One region of the Streptomyces sp. NPDC036822 genome, then DNA from elsewhere that is predicted to be linked to it. Evidence: predicted binding sites of a transcription regulator. Region 1 holds the regulator's gene; the other holds the start of a gene.
The links. The regulator HrcA, encoded in region 1, represses chaperone genes, less so after heat shock. The targets are predictions, from matches to a motif close to TTNGCACTCNGNNNNNCNGAGTGCNAA.
Positions count from the first base shown of each region.

Region 1 (5,980 bases):
GTCGTCGCGGTGGGTTCCCTGGTGCCCGCCCGCCTCGACGCCCTGGACGCAGACGGCGTCGGCGCCGGCCCGCTGGGCGGCCTGGGCCTCCTCGGCGGAGGTGACGGTGACCACGGTGAACGTACCGACGCGGGCGAAGGCGTCGAGGGTTTCGCCGCCGGGGCAGCCGAAGGTGAAGGAGACGACGGGGACCGGGTCCTCCAGGAGGATGGCCAGCTTCGCGTCGTACGCGTCGTCGCGCCCGCTGTCGGCGTCGCCGAGGGCGGTCTCGTACCAGGTGGCCTCACCGGCGAGCTGGTGGCGGTACATCTCGACGGCGGCGGGATCAGCGTGCTGGCCGCTCTGCGGCATGAAGAGGTTGACGCCGAAGGGCTGGCCGGTGAGCCCGCGCACCTGCTTGATCTCCTGGTACAGGCCGCCCGCGGTCTTGTAGCCGGCGGCCAGGAAGCCGAGCCCTCCGGCCTCGCACACGGCTCCGACCAGCTGCGGACACGAGGCGCCACCCGCCATGGGGGCCTGCACGATCGGGTAGCGGGACAGATCGTTCAGTGCGGTCGTGGACATGCGGGCATCGTGTCACGAGCGGGCTCGGAGACCGAAACGACGGAGGGCGCCGTCCGCGGTGTGCAAACGGCGCCCTCCGGTGGGCCGGGGCCGGGTCCGTGCCGTGGCCTGCGACGTTTTCCGGCTACTTCCTAGCGGCCGTTGAACGCGTCCTTCAGGCGCGAGAACAGCCCCTGCTGCCCCGGCTGGAACTGCCCGGTCGGGCGCTCCTCGCCGCGCAGCTTGGCCAGTTCGCGCAGCAGGCGCTCCTGCTCCGGGTCCAGCTTCGACGGCGTCATGACCTCGACGTGCACGATCAGGTCGCCGCGCCCGCCACCGCGCAGGTGCGTGATGCCGCGCCCGTGCAGCGGGATCGACTGCCCGGACTGCGTGCCCGGGCGGATGTCGACCTCCTCGATGCCGTCGAGCGTCTGCAGCGGCACCTTCGTGCCGAGCGCGCCCGCCGTCATCGGGATCGTGACCGTGCAGTGCAGGTCGTCACCGCGCCGCTGGAAGGTCTCGTGCGGGACCTCGTGGATCTCGACGTACAGGTCACCGGCCGGGCCGCCGCCGGGGCCGACCTCGCCCTCGCCGGCCAGCTGGATGCGGGTGCCGTTGTCGACACCGGCCGGGATCTTCACCGTCAGCGTGCGACGGGAGCGGACCCGCCCGTCGCCCGCGCACTCCGGGCAGGGGGTCGGGACGACCGTTCCGAAGCCCTGGCACTGGGGGCACGGCCGCGAGGTCATGACCTGGCCCAGGAAGGAACGGGTCACCTGGGACACCTCACCGCGGCCGCGGCACATGTCACAGGTCTGCGCGGAGGTGCCGGGCGCGGCGCCCTCGCCGGAGCAGGTCGTACAGACGACCGCCGTGTCGACCTGGATGTCCTTGGTCGTACCGAAGGCGGCCTCGTTGAGGTCGATCTCCAGACGGATCATGGCGTCCTGGCCGCGGCGGGTGCGCGAGCGCGGTCCGCGCTGCGACGCCGTGCCGAAGAACGCGTCCATGATGTCGGAGAAGTTCCCGAAGCCGCCCTGGCCGAAGCCGCCGGCTCCACCGCCACCGCCCGAGGCGGACAGCGGGTCGCCGCCGAGGTCGTAGACCTGCTTCTTCTGCGGGTCCGACAACACCTCGTAGGCGGCGTTGATCTCCTTGAAGCGCTCCTGCGTCTTCGGATCGGGATTGACATCCGGGTGCAGCTCGCGAGCGAGCCGACGGAATGCCTTCTTGATCTCGTCCTGGGACGCGTCGCGGCGCACGCCGAGTACGGCGTAGTAGTCCGTGGCCACTTACGACTCCGCCAGGATCTGTCCGACGTAACGTGCCACTGCGCGTACCGCTCCCATCGTTCCGGGGTAGTCCATGCGGGTCGGTCCGACCACGCCGAGTTTGGCGACTGCCTCGTCGCCCGAACCGTAGCCGACCGCGACGACGGACGTGGAGGTGAGCCCCTCGTGGGCGTTCTCGTGCCCGATCCGTACGGTCATGCCCGAGTCCTTGGCCTCGCCGAGCAGCTTGAGGAGCACGACCTGCTCCTCGAGTGCTTCCAGCACCGGCCTGATCGTCAGGGGGAAGTCGTGCCCGAAGCGGGTGAGATTGGCGGTGCCGCCGATCATCAGCCGTTCCTCGTGCTCTTCCACCAGGGTTTCCAGCAGGGTCGCGAGCACCGTCGAGACCGTGCCCCGGTCCTCCGTCTCCTCGAAGGACTCCGGGAGATCCTGCACCAGCTGCGGCACGTCCGCGAAACGGCGGCCGACGACCCGGCTGTTGAGCCGGGCCCGCAGATCCGCCAGCGAGGTCTCGCCGAACGGCGCCGGGCAGTCGATCACCCGCTGCTCGACCCGGCCGGTGTCCGTGATCAGGACCAGCATCAGGCGGGCGGGAGCCAGCGAGAGCAGCTCCACGTGCCGGACGGTCGAACGGGTCAGCGACGGGTACTGCACGACGGCGACCTGGCGGGTCAGCTGCGCGAGCAGGCGGACCGTGCGGCCCACGACGTCGTCGAGGTCCACGGCGCCGTCGAGGAAGTTGTGGATGGCGCGCCGCTCGGGCGTCGACAGCGGCTTGACGCCGGCCAGCCGGTCGACGAAGAGGCGGTAGCCCTTGTCGGTCGGGATGCGGCCGGCGCTGGTGTGGGGCTGGGCGATGTAGCCCTCGTCCTCCAGGACGGCCATGTCGTTGCGCACCGTGGCGGGTGACACGCCGAGCTTGTGGCGCTCCGTGAGCGCCTTGGAGCCCACCGGCTCCTCCGTCCCGACATAGTCCTGGACGATGGCGCGCAGCACCTCGAGTCTGCGTTCGCTGAGCATGTCGCACACCTCCAGCTGTCGATCCGGTTGCTCCGTGTTTGGCACTCGCCCTGTTCGAGTGCCAGGAAACCCCCGGCAAGTGTACGGCGGCGGGCGTCACTCCAGGCAAGGAGGCCGTGCCCGAGCCGCCTCGTGGCCACCGCGTGGCCGTGCCGTGGCCGTGCCGTGGTCCCGCCGTGGCCGACCCGTGGCCGCGCTGTGGCCGCCACCCGGCCGCCCCGTGGCTCCGTCGTAGCGGATAGCGTCGCCGTATGGACGTCGGTTGGGAAGAGTTCGGCTGGGAGCGGCTCGCGGACGGGGTGGGGCGGCGGCGGCTGCCCGGCTGGGACGCCACGGTGGGTCTGGTGCTCGGCACGAGGTCGGTCCTCTTGTACGACACGGGTTCCACGCTCCGGGAGGGCGGGGAGCTGCGGTGTCAGGTGGAGAGCATGACCGGCCGCAAGGTGACGCACATCGCACTGAGCCACCCTCACTTCGATCATGTTTTCGGCACCGCGGCGTTCTCGGGGGCGGAGGTCTTCGGGGCGGTGGGCGTCGACGACCTGCTGCGGCGGGAACGGCAGGCGCTGCGGGCGGACGCGGTGCACCACGGGGTCGACGAGGCGGCGGCGACGGAGGCGGCCGACACCCTGGTGGCGCCGCGCCACACGGTGTCCGGGGAGTGGACGCTGGACCTGGGCGGCCGGCAGGTGCTGCTGGCCAACGTGGGTCCCGGTCACTCGGGGCACGATCTGGTGCTCCTCGTCCCCGGCGTCCCGGAGATCGTGTTCTGCGGCGACCTGGTGGAGGAGTCCGGCGAGCCGCAGGCCGGGCCGGACGCCATCGGCTCGCAGTGGCCGGCGGCGCTCGACCGGCTGCTGCGGCTGGGCGGGGAGGACGCCGTGTACGTCCCGGGGCACGGGGCAGTCGTGGACGCGGCGTTCGTGCGGACGCAGCGCAATGAGCTGGCACGGCGCTTCGGAGTGTCATAACGTCGCGCGAATGCGGAGCTACAACCCCGATCTCACGCCCCCGTGGAAGAAGCCGGCCCCCGTACCGGAGGTGCCGGCGGACGTCGACCTCGTCGTGGAGGAGGTGTCGACGGGCTTCTGCGGGGCGGTGATCCGCTGCGAGGCGGGCACGGTGACCCTGGAGGACCGCTTCGGCAAGCACCGGGTCTTCCCGATGGAACCGCGTGGCTTCCTCCTCGAGGGCCGCGTGGTCACTCTCGTCCGGCCCGCCGCGGGCGCGCCGGTCCGGCCCGCCCGTACGGCCTCAGGTTCGATCGCGGTGCCGGGCGCCCGGGCCCGGGTCGCGCGCGCCGGGCGCATCTACGTGGAGGGCCGCCACGACGCCGAACTGGTGGAGCGGGTGTGGGGCGACGACCTGCGCATCGAGGGCGTGGTCGTGGAGTACCTGGAGGGCGTCGACGACCTTCCCGCCATCGTCGCCGACTTCGGACCGGCGCCGGACGCCCGGCTCGGCGTCCTGGTGGACCACCTGGTCGAGGGCTCGAAGGAGTCCCGTATCGCGGCCCGCGTGTCGTCGCCGGACGTCCTGGTCGTCGGCCACCCGTACATCGACGTGTGGGAGGCGGTGAAGCCGTCCTCCGTCGGCATCCCGGCCTGGCCGGTGGTCCCCAGGGGCCAGGACTGGAAGACGGGCGTGTGCCGCGCCCTCGGCTGGCCGGAGAACACGGGCGCGGCCTGGCAGCACATCCTGTCGAAGGTCCGCTCGTACAAGGACCTGGAACCGGCGCTGCTCGGCAGGGTCGAGGAACTGATCGACTTCGTGACGGCGCCGTAGCCCGCTTCAGGGCGACGGGGGGCGCCGGTCCGCCCCGCCGGGCGGACCGGGCCGGCGGACGCTCCTCCCCTAGTCCACCAGGTCCCGCACCACCGCGTCCGCGAGGAGACGGCCCCGGAGGGTGAGGACCGCGCGGCCGGCGGCGTAGGGCTCGGCGGCGAGGAGGCCGTCGGCCAGTGCCTTGCGGGCCGCGGCGAGCCCCGCCGGCCGCAGGAGCGCGAGCTCGACGCCCTCCCGGAGGCGCAGCTCCAGGAGGACCCGCTCCACGCGCCGGTCCTCCGCCGACAGGATCTCGCGCCCCGCCCCCGGGGAGCGTCCCTCCGCCAGCGCAGCGGCGTACGCGCCCGGGTGCTTGACGTTCCACCACCGCACACCGCCCACGTGGCTGTGCGCGCCCGGCCCCGCGCCCCACCAGTCGGCGCCGCGCCAGTACAGCTCGTTGTGCAGGCAGCGCCCGGCCTCGGACGTGGCCCAGTTCGAGACCTCGTACCACGCGAAGCCGGCCTCGGCGAAGACGGCGTCCGCGATCAGATAACGGTCCGCGTGCACGTCGTCGTCGGTCATCGGCACCTCTCCGCGCCGGATCCGCCGCGCCAGCTGCGTGCCCTCCTCCACGATCAGCGCGTAGGCGCTGACGTGGTCGGGGCCGGCGCCGATCGCCGCGTCGAGCGAGGCCCGCCAGTCGTCGTCGGTCTCGCCCGGCGTGCCGTAGATCAGATCGAGGTTGACGTGCTCGAAGCCGGCGGCCCGCGCCTCCGCGACGCACGCCTCGGGGCGTCCGGGCGTGTGCGTCCGGTCCAGGACCTTCAGGACGTGCTGCCGCGCGCTCTGCATCCCGAAGGAGACGCGGTTGAACCCGCCCTCGCGCAGCTCCGCCAGATACGCCGGGTCCACCGATTCCGGGTTCGCCTCGGTCGTCACCTCGGCGTCGTCGGCGAGCCCGAACTCGTCCCGGATCGCGCCCAGCATCCGCACGAGGTCCGCGGCGGCGAGCAGCGTCGGCGTCCCGCCGCCCACGAAGACGGTCCGCACCGGCCGGGGGTCGTCGCCGAGCACCTTCCGGGCGAGCCTGATCTCCTCGACGACCTGCTCGGCGTAGTTGTCACGGGAGGCGAGCACGCCCCCGCTGCCGCGCAGCTCGCTCGCGGTGTAGGTGTTGAAGTCGCAGTACCCGCAGCGCGTCGCGCAGTAGGGCACGTGCAGATAGAACCCGAGGGGCCGCTCGGCCGCCCCTTCCAGGGCGTGCGCGGGCAGCGCCCCGGTCTCGGGCATGGGCTCACCATCGGGCAGTACGGAAGGCATGGACCCATTGTCCCGTACCGCCCGAGGTGGACCGTCGG
Region 1 is NZ_JBVJPY010000001.1:775,128-781,107, forward strand. It holds gene ACZ68P_RS03610 (nitronate monooxygenase) at 1-564, opposite strand, end outside; gene dnaJ (molecular chaperone DnaJ) at 696-1,835, opposite strand; gene hrcA (heat-inducible transcriptional repressor HrcA) at 1,836-2,855, opposite strand; gene ACZ68P_RS03625 (MBL fold metallo-hydrolase) at 3,107-3,826, shown strand; gene ACZ68P_RS03630 (DUF3097 domain-containing protein) at 3,837-4,640, shown strand; gene hemW (radical SAM family heme chaperone HemW) at 4,710-5,942, opposite strand.

Region 2 (5,980 bases), on a different contig from region 1:
GGCGCGCTCTTCGAGGAGATCACCAAGGCCGGCGTCATGCTGGACACGGCCGGTCTCCTGCCGACCTCCGAGGGCACCAGGGTGACCTGGTCCGACGGGAAGATCAGCTACACCGACGGCCCCTTCACCGAGACCAAGGAGGTCGTCGGCGGCTACTCCCTCAGCCAGTGCAAGGACAAGGCCGAGGCGCTGGAGTGGACCCGGCGTTTCCTGGAGCTGCACCCGGCGGGCTGGAAGGTCACCGCGGAGGTGCGCCAGCTCGACGAGTCCTGAGATCCGGCCGGCGGGTGTGCTGTCATGTGAGCCGTGACAGCACACACCGCCGCCGGCAGCGTCGAGACGGTCTTCCGGATGGAGTCGGCGCGGATCATCGCCGCCGCGGCGAGGATCGTCCGCGATGTCGGCATCGCCGAGGAGATCGCCCAGGACGCGCTCGTCGCCGCCCTGGAGCAGTGGCCGCGGACGGGAGTCCCGGACCGGCCGGGCGCGTGGCTGACGGCCGCCGCGAAGAACCGCGCCGTCGACCTCGTACGGCGACGCGAGACGTACGCCCGCAAGCTCGCCGAGGTGGGTCGTGACCTCGCCGAGGAGACGTACGACCCCGAGCCGTCCGGTCCGGGGGACATCGACGACGACCTGCTGCGGCTGATCTTCACCGCCTGCCATCCCGTGCTCTCCGCCGAGGCGCGCGTGGCGCTCACCCTGCGGCTGGTCGGGGGGCTGCGCACGGACGAGATCGCCCGGGCCTTCCTCGTGCCGGAGGCGACGGTCGCCCAGCGGATCGTGCGGGCGAAGCGGAGCCTGGCGAAGGCGGGGGTGGAGTTCGAGGTCCCGTACGGCGAGGAGCGTGCGGCCCGGCTCGGATCCGTCCTGGAGGTCATCTACCTGGTCTTCAACGAGGGGTATGCGGCGACGGCGGGCGACGACCTGCTGCGTCCGGCGCTCTGCGAGGACGCCCTGCGGCTGGCCAGGGTCCTCGCCGGCCTGATGCCCGAGGAGGGCGAGGTCCACGGCCTCGCGGCCCTGCTGGAGATCCAGGCGTCCCGGACGGCGGCCAGGACCGGCCCGGACGGGCAGCCCGTCCTGCTCTCCGAGCAGAACCGCGGCCGCTGGAACCGGCTGCTGATCCGGCGCGGCTTCGCCGCCCTGGAACGGGCCGGCCTGGGCGGGGACTTCGGCCCGTACACGCTCCAGGCGGCCATCGCCGCCTGCCACGCGCGGGCGGTGACCTACGAGGAGACGGACTGGCGCACCATCGCGGCGCTCTACGCCCGGCTGGCGGCCGTCGCGCCCTCCCCGGTGGTGGAGCTGAACCGCGCGGTCGCCGTGTCGATGGCGGACGGGCCGGAGGCCGGTCTCGCACTGGTCGACGCGCTGGCCGCCGCACCGGCCCTGAAGGACTACCACCTACTGCCGAGCGTCCGGGGCGACCTGCTGGACCGGCTCGGCCGCGGCGCCGAGGCGCGGGCCGAGTTCGAGCGGGCGGCGGCCCTCACCCGCAACGCCCGGGAGCGGGACCTCCTCCTGGCCCGCGCCCGGGGGACGACCACGGACGGATGACCGGCCTCGCGGAACCCGGATTCCGCGCCTCCGGAGCCTCGCCGCTGAGGGCGCCTGAGGGTGCGGCCGTCGGTGCGGCCCGCGCCACGCGCTAGCGGGCCGGGTGGCCGATCAGCATCGTCGGGGCGCCCGCGACCCGGGTGAGGAAGACCGTCGCGGAGCGCGGGCCCTTCGGCTTGATCCTGCGGCGCAGTTCCTCCGGTTCGACCGCCGAGCCGCGCTTCTTCACCGTCAGGGTGCCGACCTCGCGCTCCCGCAGCAGGGCCTTCAGCTTCTTGAGGTTGAAGGGGAGCCGGTCGGTGATCTCGTACGCGGTGGCGTACGGGGTCGGGATCAGCGCGTCCGCCGTGACGTAGGCGATCGTCTCGTCGATCAGGCCGCCGTCCAGCTCCTCGGCGACCTCGGCCACCAGATGGGCGCGGATGACGGCGCCGTCCGGCTCGTAGAGGTAGCGGCCCACCGGGCGGACGGCCGGGTCGGGCAGGCCGCGGCCGGTCAGGCTCGCGCCGGAGGGCAGCAGGGTGGCGCGGACCGCTCCGGGGCGGGTGCCGAACCACAGCACCGCCTCCTTCACGTCGCCGCCGTCCGAGATCCACTCGGCCTCCGCGTCCTCGGGAACGGCCTCGTGCGGCACGCCCGGAGCGATCTTCAGGGCCGCGTGGGGGGCCCGGCGGGCGGCCTCGATCGCCCAGGAGAGCGGGGGCGAGTACGCCTCCGGGTCGAAGATCCTGCCGCGGCCGCCCCGACGGGCCGGGTCGACGAAGACGGCGTCGTAGGGCGCCGTGTCGACCTCCGTCACGTCCGCGCACCGCACCTCGATCAGGCCGGCCAGGCCCAGCGCGTCGGCGTTGGCGCGGGCGGCCTCCGCCGTCAGCGGGTCGCGGTCCACGGCGAGGACGGAGATGCCGGCGCGGGCGAACGCGATCGCGTCCCCGCCGATCCCGCCGCACAGGTCGGCGACGGACCGCACCCCGAGGTCCGCGAGGCGGCGGGCCCGGTAGGTGCCCACCGAGGCCCGGGTGGACTGCTCGACGCCGTGCGGCGTGAAGTACATCCGGTACGCGTCCTCGGCGCCGAACTTCGCCACCGCGCGCTGCCGGAGCCTGGCCTGTCCGACGGCCGCCGTGACCAGCTCGGCGGGGTGGTCGCGGCGCAGCCGGGAGACGACCGCCAGCTCCTGGGCGGGGTCATGGTCGCGCAGGGAGGCGAGCAGGGTCTGGCCCTCGGGGGTGAGCAGGGCGGCGAAGGAGGCGAGGTCGGTCACCCGCCCCATTGTGCGGCCTGGCCCGGTGTGGGCCGGCCGGGGGATGGTGCGCGCGGCGCGGCGGTGTCGCGGGGGCGGGAGGGGTCGCCGCTGAAAGGATGCGGCGCCATGCAACTAGTACGACAAAAGGAACAAATGCCCCCGGGTTCCACGCCCCTCGGGCGCCTTCGGTCCGCCCGTCCCCGGCGCGCGCGCGCCGTGCGCCGCTCGGTCGGAGCGGTGCTGCTCGTGGCCGCCCTCGGCGCGGCCTGCGCCGGGCCGGTCGACGGCGCGGGCGGCGGCCCGGGATCCCCGGCGAAGGCCGCCCCCGGTCAGCCGGGCGCCCAGGCGCAGGGTGCCTCCGGCGCCCTCAACGCGTACATCGGGAAGGTCCGCGCGCAGCGGGCCGCCCGCGCGCTCGCGGCGAAGAAGTGGGGGCTCGACCGCCCTCCCCTGGAGGCCCCGGCCCCGCCCGCCGTCAAGCCGACCATCACCACCCGCAAGGGGTTCGAGACCGACGGCGAGGGGCTGCCGCCCGTCTTCACCACCGTGCCGACCAAGGAGAAGGTCGTCTTCCTGACGATCGACGACGGCGCCGAGAAGGACCCGGAGCTGCTCCGGATGATGAGCGAGCTGCGGATCCCGTACAGCGCCTTCCTCAGCGACTACCTGGTCAAGGAGGACTACGGCTACTTCGAGAAGATGCGGGACGCCGGCGTCTCCCTGCACAACCACACCCTCAACCACCGGTACATGCCCAAGCTGTCCTACTCCGAACAGAAACACGAGATCTGCGGGATGCAGGACACCATCGAGAAGCGGTACGGGAAGCGGCCGCCGCTCTTCCGCCCGCCGTACGGCAACTACGACGAGGACACGCTGCGCGCGGCCAAGGCGTGCGGCGTGAAGGCGGTCCCGCTGTGGGCGTCCGAGGCGTTCCCGGACCGGATGGAGTGGCGCGAGTGGGACCGCGACCTGCACCCCGGCGACATCATCCTCACCCACTTCCGGGGCAAGGGGGACTGGAAGGGGTCCATGGCGGACATGGTCCGCCGCGTGATGCGGACCGTCACGGCCAAGGGCTACGCCGTCGCGAAGCTGGAGGACTACGTATGACCGGGGCGCGCCGGCCGGCAGCCGCACTGGCCCTGGCCGGCGCGCTCCTCGGCGCGACGGCCTGCGCCCCGTCGGTCGATCCGTTCGAGCGTCTGGGCCGCAAGGCGGCGGAGCGGGTGGGCTCGCGGGACGGGGGCGGCGGGCCCTCGTGGTCGAACCCGCGTGCGGAACCATCAGGGCCGTCACGCCGTTCCCCGTACCGGGATCGAGACGCCACGCGGCACTGAATTGGCACTCCGCTTGACCGAGTGCTAATCGCGGTCATAGTCTCGGCTCTGGCACTCCCCACCGGAGAGTGCCAACACAGCGACAGGCAGGTCCGGCACCCGCGACGACGGATCCACCTGGTCGCCACCTCAGACAGTTAACCCCGTGAGATCTCCGAAGGGGGAGGTCGGATCGTGACGACCACCAGCTCCAAGGTTGCCATCAAGCCGCTCGAGGACCGCATTGTGGTCCAGCCGCTCGACGCCGAGCAGACCACCGCCTCTGGCCTGGTCATTCCGGACACCGCCAAGGAGAAGCCCCAGGAGGGCGTCGTCCTGGCCGTGGGCCCGGGCCGCTTCGAGAACGGCGAGCGCCTGCCGCTCGACGTGAAGACCGGCGACATCGTGCTGTACAGCAAGTACGGCGGCACCGAGGTGAAGTACAGCGGCGAGGAGTACCTCGTCCTCTCGGCTCGCGACGTGCTCGCGATCGTCGAGAAGTAGTCGGGGGTCCGGGGGGTCACCCCCGGACGACCCTTCACCGAAGCCAGATGCATTGAGCTGCGCCCCTAGACCCCGCACTGGGCGTCCGGGGGCGCGGTTCGTTTCACCAGTTTCACCACGAATTCCGAGAGGGCTGAATCGCTCCCATGGCGAAGATCCTGAAGTTCGACGAGGACGCCCGTCGCGCCCTTGAGCGCGGCGTCAACAAGCTCGCCGACACGGTGAAGGTGACGATCGGCCCCAAGGGCCGCAACGTCGTCATCGACAAGAAGTTCGGCGCCCCCACCATCACCAACGACGGCGTCACGATCGCCCGCGAGGTCGAGCTCGACGACCCGTACGAGAACCTCGGCGCCCAGCTCGTGAAGGAGGTGGCGACCAAGACCAACGACATCGCGGGTGACGGCACCACCACCGCGACCGTGCTCGCCCAGGCCCTGGTCCGCGAGGGTCTGCGCAACGTCGCCGCCGGCGCCTCCCCGGCCGCCCTGAAGAAGGGCATCGACGCCGCCGTCAAGGCCGTCTCCGACGAGCTGCTCGCCACCGCGCGCCCGATCGACGACAAGTCGGACATCGCCGCCGTCGCCGCGCTCTCCGCGCAGGACCAGCAGGTCGGCGAGCTCATCGCCGAGGCGATGGACAAGGTCGGCAAGGACGGTGTCATCACCGTCGAGGAGTCCAACACCTTCGGCCTGGAGCTCGACTTCACCGAGGGCATGGCCTTCGACAAGGGCTACCTCTCGCCGTACATGGTCACCGACCAGGAGCGTATGGAGGCCGTCCTCGACGACCCGTACATCCTGATCCACCAGGGCAAGATCTCCTCGATCCAGGACCTGCTGCCGCTCCTGGAGAAGGTCATCCAGGCCGGCTCCTCCAAGCCGCTGCTGATCATCGCCGAGGACGTCGAGGGCGAGGCCCTGTCGACCCTGGTCGTGAACAAGATCCGTGGCACCTTCAACGCCGTGGCCGTCAAGGCCCCCGGCTTCGGCGACCGCCGCAAGGCGATGCTCGGCGACATGGCCACCCTCACCGGTGCCACCGTCATCGCCGAGGAGGTCGGCCTCAAGCTCGACCAGGCCGGTCTGGACGTGCTGGGCACCGCCCGTCGCGTCACGATCTCCAAGGACGACACGGTCATCGTCGACGGCGGGGGCAACTCCGAGGACGTCAAGGGCCGCGTCAACCAGATCAAGGCCGAGATCGAGTCCACGGACTCCGACTGGGACCGCGAGAAGCTGCAGGAGCGCCTGGCGAAGCTCGCCGGCGGCGTCTGCGTCATCAAGGTCGGTGCCGCGACCGAGGTGGAGCTGAAGGAGAAGAAGCACCGTCTGGAGGACGCCATCTCCGC
Region 2 is NZ_JBVJPY010000006.1:32,449-38,428, reverse strand. It holds gene ACZ68P_RS15890 (YciI family protein) at 1-273, shown strand, start outside; gene ACZ68P_RS15885 (RNA polymerase sigma factor) at 352-1,560, shown strand; gene ACZ68P_RS15880 (THUMP-like domain-containing protein) at 1,652-2,833, opposite strand; gene ACZ68P_RS15875 (polysaccharide deacetylase family protein) at 2,933-3,919, shown strand; gene groES (co-chaperone GroES) at 4,321-4,629, shown strand; gene groL (chaperonin GroEL) at 4,776-5,980, shown strand, end outside.
Region 2: groES (co-chaperone GroES) is a predicted target of HrcA. The motif match lies at 4,148-4,174, and genes of this name have one in related genera.